2 linked regions of the Caldimonas brevitalea genome follow. The protein of the gene in region 1 interacts with the protein of each later gene in a pairwise test. Links are inferred from orthologs where the notes say so. Each region holds a gene or a part of one and is shown on either strand. Other genes may lie near its edges.

Evidence for each region. The genes of interacting proteins can lie anywhere in the genome.
Region 2: the proteins of AAW51_RS05895 (region 1) and ftsB interact in binary tests that used the Escherichia coli proteins (3 or more experiments, as listed by UniProt). The link is inferred for Caldimonas brevitalea from one-to-one orthologs.

The regions. Positions count from the first base shown.
Region 1 is NZ_CP011371.1:1,333,309-1,336,148, forward strand. It holds AAW51_RS05895 (cell division protein FtsQ/DivIB), read left to right. Parts: upstream 1-940; coding sequence 941-1,741; downstream 1,742-2,840. Other genes in the region: AAW51_RS05890 (D-alanine--D-alanine ligase), read left to right, coding at 1-914; ftsA (cell division protein FtsA), read left to right, coding at 1,749-2,840. UniProt on the Escherichia coli protein: Essential cell division protein. May link together the upstream cell division proteins, which are predominantly cytoplasmic, with the downstream cell division proteins, which are predominantly periplasmic. May control correct divisome assembly.
Region 2 is NZ_CP011371.1:3,867,986-3,871,584, reverse strand. Bases 472-3,408 are described here. They hold ftsB (cell division protein FtsB), read right to left. Parts: upstream 2,113-3,408; coding sequence 1,831-2,112; downstream 472-1,830. Other genes in these bases: eno (phosphopyruvate hydratase), read right to left, coding at 2,137-3,408; pnuC (nicotinamide riboside transporter PnuC), read right to left, coding at 1,104-1,745; AAW51_RS16395 (AAA family ATPase), read right to left, coding at 472-1,080. In the rest of the region: AAW51_RS16400 (AAA family ATPase), read right to left, coding at 1-156; more of AAW51_RS16395, read right to left, coding at 385-471; more of eno, read right to left, coding at 3,409-3,420; AAW51_RS16375 (DUF1330 domain-containing protein), read right to left, coding at 3,497-3,599. UniProt on the Escherichia coli protein: Essential cell division protein. May link together the upstream cell division proteins, which are predominantly cytoplasmic, with the downstream cell division proteins, which are predominantly periplasmic.

The sequences.
Region 1 (2,840 bases):
AGGTGGCGGTGCTGATGGGCGGCGATTCCGCCGAACGCGAGGTGTCGATCATGTCCGGCACCGGCGTGCTGAACGCGCTCAAGTCGCAAGGGGTCGACGCCTATGCCTTCGACCCGCACGACCGCGACCTGAGCGAGCTCAAGCGCGACGGCTATGCCCGCTGTTTCATCGCGCTGCACGGTCGCTACGGCGAAGACGGCACGGTGCAAGGTGCGCTGGAGTTGCTGCGCCTGCCCTACACCGGTTCCGGCGTGATGGCCTCGAGCATCGCGATGGACAAGATCATGACCAAGCGCATCTGGCGCTTCGAGGGCCTGCCCACGCCCGACTGGCGCATCGTGACGAGCGCCGACGAGACGCGCGAGGCCTTTGCTGCACTGGGCTCGCCGATGATCGTCAAGCCGGCCCGCGAAGGCTCGACCATCGGCCTGACCAAGGTCGAAAGCGTCGAGCAGTGCGAGGCCGCCTACGCGCTGGCGGCCGGTTGCGACCCCGAGGTGCTGTGCGAGGAGTTCATCGACGGTGACGAGACCACCTGCCCGGTGCTGGGCGAAGGCGCCGGCGCGGAAGCCTTGCCGGTGATCCGCATCGTCGCGCCCCAGGGCAATTACGACTACCAGAACAAATACTTCACCGACGTCACCCAGTACCACTGCCCGAGCGGCTTGCCGCAGGACGAGGAAGCCGAGATCCAGCGCCTGGTGGTGCAGGCCTTCCGCACGCTCGGCTGCCGCGGCTGGGCACGCGCCGACGTGATGATCCGTGCCGCCGACCGCAAGCCCTTCCTGCTCGAGATCAACACCTCGCCCGGCATGACCGGACATTCGCTGGTGCCGATGTCGGCCCGGGCCGCGGGCATCAGCTATGAGCAGCTGTGCCTGTGGCTGGTGACGCAGGCCTCGCTGAACCTCTGAGGCGAGGGCCCGCCACGACCGAGACCATGCAATCCACGACACCTCTGGACATCCGACTGATGAACGCGACCGCCGCCCTGCTCTACACGCTGGCGGCGCTCGGCTTCGTCTGGATGACCGTGTCGTGGGCCGCGCGTTGGCCGTTGTTTTCGATCCGCGCCATCCGCATCGAGGGCGACGTGACACGCAGCAGCGAAACGACCATCCGCGCCAATGCGACGCCCAAGCTGAGCGGCAATTTTTTCAGCATCGACCTGGAACGTACACGCCAGGCCTTCCAGTCGGTGCCCTGGGTGCGACGCGCCACGGTGATGCGGGTCTGGCCCAACCGGTTGCTGGTGCGGCTGGAAGAACACCGCGCCGCCGCCTACTGGGGCGAGAACCGGTTGGTCAACACCTACGGCGAGGTGTTCGAGGCCAACCTCGGCGATGTCGAAGACGACCGCCTGCCGACCTTGTCCGGGCCCGATGGCAGCTCCCGTCAGGTGCTTGAGATGGTGGCACCGGTGCAAACGGCCGTGCGGCGCATGGGCGCCGGCATCGAACGCCTGACGCTGTCGGACCGCGGCTCGTGGAAGGTGGCACTGGACAACGGCGCCGAACTCGAACTCGGCCGCGGCGAGGCCGGCGAGGTGCTGGCACGGCTGGACCGTTTCGTGACCTCGTGGCCCCAAGTGACCGAGCGCTACCCCGGGCCGCTCGAATACGCCGACCTGCGCCACCACAACGGCTATGCGGTGCGCATCGAGGGCATCACGACCGGTATCCCCGGCGGCGCGAAACCCGGCGCAAGACCCGGCTCCCCAGCCGGTGCGAATAGAAACTGAGAGCAAGATGGCCAAGGAATACAAAGATCTCGTTGTCGGCCTCGACATCGGCACGGCCAAGGTGATGGCGGTGGTGGCCGAGGTGTTGCCGAGCGGCGAGCTGCGCGTGGCCGGGCTGGGCGTGGCGCCGTCGCACGGGCTCAAGCGCGGCGTGGTGGTCAACATCGATGCGACGGTGCAGTCGATCCAGCAGGCGCTGAAAGAGGCCGAGATGATGGCCGACTGCAAGATCACGCGGGTCTACACCGGCATCACCGGCAGCCACATCCGCGGGCAGAACTCGACCGGCATGGTGATCGTGCGCGACAAGGAGGTCACGCCGATCGACGTCGCGCGGGTGGTCGAGACCGCCAAGGCCATCAACATCCCCAACGACCAGAAGCTGCTGCTGGTGGAGCCGCAGGAGTTCGTGATCGACGGCCACGAGGTCAAGGAGCCGATCGGCATGAGCGGTGGCCGCCTCGAGGTGAAGGTGCACATCGTCACCGGCGCACAGAGTGCGGCCGAGAACATCGTCAAGTGCGTGCGACGCTGCGGGCTCGAGGTCGAGCAGCTGGTGTTGAACCCCTCTGCGTCCAGCCTGTCGGTGTTGACCGAAGACGAGAAAGACCTGGGCGTGGCGCTGGTCGACATCGGCGCCGGCACCACTGACGTGGCGATCTTTACCGACGGCGCGATCCGCCACACCGCCGTGATTCCGATCGCGGGCGACCTGATCACGAGCGACATCGCGATGGCCTTGCGCACGCCGACCAAGGACGCCGAGGAGATCAAGGTCGATTTCGGCGTCGCCAAACAGCTGCTGGCCGACCCCGACGAACAGGTCGAAGTGCCTGGCCTCGGGGACCGGGCACCCCGCATGCTCTCGCGACAAGCATTGGCCGGCGTGATCGAGCCTCGCGTGGAAGAAATCTTTTCACTTGTGCATCAAGTCATCCGTGAGAGCGGCTACGAAGAGCTGCTGTCGTCCGGCATCGTGCTCGCCGGCGGATCGGCGGTGATGCCGGGGATGGTCGAGCTGGGCGAGGACATTTTTCTAAAACCGGTGCGCAAGGGGATCCCGACTTACTCGGGCGCACTGCACGACATGGTGGCCAAC
Region 2 (3,599 bases), 2.5 Mb from region 1 along the record:
CGCGTCTTTCACAAAGTGAAGGACATCGAGAAAGTTGCTTTTGCCCGATCCATTCGGGCCGACCAAATAGGTCAGCGGGCCGAGTCGAACGTCACAAGCAGCGATGCTTTTGAAATTCTTCGCTCGGACGCGGCGAATGAACACAGTTGAATCCATTAATACTCCTGAATCCGAGCACTTTAGCAGCGACAGCTACGTCCAGACTCGACCAAGGCGCGTTTCTAGCGGAGAGAACCCTGGCAGGCAGCATCGAGCAATGGCTCGCATCTCTTGGCTCGCTGAGGTCTCGGTGCTGCGCGTACTTATAGATAGCGTTCTTGTTGGGACGCGGTGCACAGGGTACAGCACAAGAGGCTCAACCGGCTACGGCAGTCCCATTGAGATTCAGGACGGGTCGCGGCCCAACAAGCGGCTGAACAGGCGCTCGTAGTGCGGGTCCAGGCACTCGGTGCAGTACAGCTTGCGCGACGTGTGCGTGGTTGCCTCACCGCTCTCACCGCTCTCACCGCTGCCCTTTGCGCCGGCGGGCAAGCCCAGCAGCGGACACACCGCCGCCCACGCTGCCTCGACCCGGGCGGGCCCCAGACCGTACACCAGGCTGTAGGGCGAGCCGCCCCGCTGCAAGGCTGCGCGCACCCGCTCGTCGACCCCTTCGCGCACGTGCGCGCCGTCGCGCTGCAAGCCGTCGGCGACCCAGGGCAGGTCGAGCCCGGTCAGCAGGGTCAGCGCCGCCTCGGCGTGCGCCCGCTCGGCGTCGGCGTAGAGCGAGGTGTCGCCGAACACATAGTCGCTGTAGACCGCGATCATCAACGCCGTGGTGTCGGCCACCACCACCGCGTGTCGCCCGGCTGCGTAGCGGATCAGGCGGCTCTGCTCGTCGGCGATGCCACGCTGTTCGTCCTGTCGCGGTGTGCGCCCCTGGGCTTCGCAGAAGAGGCGCAGGTACTCCGGCACTGCGACGGCGTCGAGGCCCGCCGATTGCAAACGCCGCGCAAGGGCCGCGGCGAGTTCGGTCTTGCCGGTGCTTTCCGCGCCGACCAGGGCGATCACACGGCCAGGGCTGTTGCTGCTGCTGCTCATCGGAAACCCTCCGGGGTGCTAGCTCATGCAGCCACCGCCGGCGCCTGCCGCAGTCGCTGCCAGGCCCGCCAGCCCAGCACCGACATCACAACGAAGAGCGCGTACAGCAGCACCGTGAGCCATAGCCCCTTGTAGGCGAACAGCCCGACGCTGACGGTGTTGACCACCACCCAGGTGGGCCAGTTCTCGATCAGCTTGCGGCCCAGCAAAAACTGGCCGGCGACGCTGGCCACGGTGGGGAAGGCGTCCCAATAGGGCACGTCGCTGTCGGTCGTGCGCGCCAGCCAGGTGCCGAGCAAGGGCCAGGCGAGCAGCACGCCGGCCGCGGTGGCCCAGCGGCCGGCGCGGGGCAGGGCGTGCACGGTGAGCCGCTGGCCGTCCGGTCGCTTGCCATACAGCCATTGCCACCAGCCCCAACCCGCCACGACCGCGAAGAACAGCTGCAGACACGCGTCGCCGTACAGCTTGCTCTGCCAGAACAACAGGAAATAAAGCAAGGAGCTGACGATGGCCAGCGGCCAACCCCAGGGCACGACGCGGATGTTGCACACCACCATCGCCACGGCGAGCACGAAGGCCACCAGCTCCAGCCAGGTGACCGGCACCCCCCAGGCGGTGAAGGCCGGGGCCATCCAGGGGGCGAAAACGGCGAGCAAGGTGTCCATCGGATGGGGCGGGGGAAGGAGCGGGACAGGCGGTCGTCAATGAAAAACGGAGCCTCGCGGCTCCGTGTCGTCGAAGGCCGACGGCTCAGGGCGCCGGCGTCAGCTGCACATAGATCTCGTCGGGCTTCACCATGCCCAACTCGAAACGGGCCTTTTCCTCGACCATTTCGAGACCTTCTTTCAGGTCTCGCACTTCGGCCGCGAGCTGAGCGTTGCGCTCTCGCGCCGTCATGTTGCGGTCCTGGTGCTCGGCCAGTTTGCGCTGCAGCTCCATCACGCGGTGCACGCCGTTCTTGCCGAACCACAGCTGGGCGTGAACGCCCAGCAGCAACGCGGCCAGCACCAGGGTGACGAGCGGCAGACGCATGATGGCAGGCAGGGGGGCGATCTATCAGCGCAGGTTGTAGAACGCCGAGCGGCCGGGGTAGTAGGCGATGTCGCCCAGGTCTTCCTCGATGCGCAGCAGCTGGTTGTACTTGGCGATGCGGTCGGAACGGCTCATCGAGCCGGTCTTGATCTGGCCGGCGTTGGTGCCCACGGCGATGTCGGCGATGGTCGAGTCTTCGGTCTCGCCCGAGCGGTGCGAGATCACCGCGGTGTAGCCGGCGCGCTTGGCCATCTCGATCGCGGCAAAGGTTTCGGTCAGCGTGCCGATCTGGTTGATCTTGATCAGGATCGAATTGCCGATGCGCTTTTCGATGCCTTCACGCAGGATCTTGGTGTTGGTGACGAACAGGTCGTCGCCGACCAGCTGCACCTTCTTGCCCAGCGTTTCGGTCAGGTGCTTCCAGCCGGCCCAATCGCCTTCGTGCATGCCGTCTTCGATGCTGATGATCGGGTACTTGTCGGCCCAGGTCGCCAGCACGTTGGTCCATTCTTCGGCCGACAGTGTCAGGCCTTCACCTTCGAGGTGGTACTTGCCGTCCTTGTAGAACTCGCTGGCGGCGCAGTCCAGGCCCAGCGCGATCTGTTCGCCCGGGGTGTAGCCGGCCTGCTCGATGGCCTGCAGGATCAGCTGGATGGCCGCCTCGTGGCTGGCGACGCTGGGGGCGAAGCCGCCTTCGTCGCCGACCGCCGTGCTCATGTTCTTGTCGTGGATGATCTTCTTCAGCGCGTGGAAGACCTCGGCGCCGTAGCGGATCGCTTCACGGAAGCTGGGGGCGCCGATCGGCAGGATCATGAATTCCTGCAGGTCGAGGTTGTTGTTGGCGTGGGCACCACCGTTGATGACGTTCATCATCGGCACCGGCATCTGCATCGAGCCCGAACCGCCGAAATAGCGGTACAGCGGCAGGCCCGACTCCTCGGCGGCGGCACGCGCCACCGCCATCGAGACCGCCAGCGTGGCGTTGGCGCCAAGGCGCGACTTGTTGTCGCTGCCGTCGAGGTCGATCAGGGTGCGGTCGAGGAACGCCTGCTCGGATGCATCGAGGCCCAGCACCGCTTCGGAAATTTCCGTGTTGATGTGCTCGACCGCCTTCAGCACGCCCTTGCCGAGGTAGCGGCTTTTGTCACCGTCGCGCAGTTCGATGGCTTCACGCGAGCCGGTCGACGCGCCCGACGGCACGGCTGCACGGCCCATCACGCCGGACTCGAGCAGCACGTCGCACTCGACGGTGGGGTTGCCGCGGCTGTCCAGAATTTCACGGCCGACGATGTCTACGATGGCACTCATGACGTTTCCTCTTGCTTGTAATCGATGATGGATGTTGGTGCGGCGCCCATTGGACCAGATTCGGCCGCCAGTCTGGTTACAAACCTTCCACAAGCACCATGCGCATGACCGCGGCGCCTTCGCGCGCTTCGCGGGCGCGGCCGTACTCGGGCGAGTGGTAGAAGGCGCGCGCCTTCTCC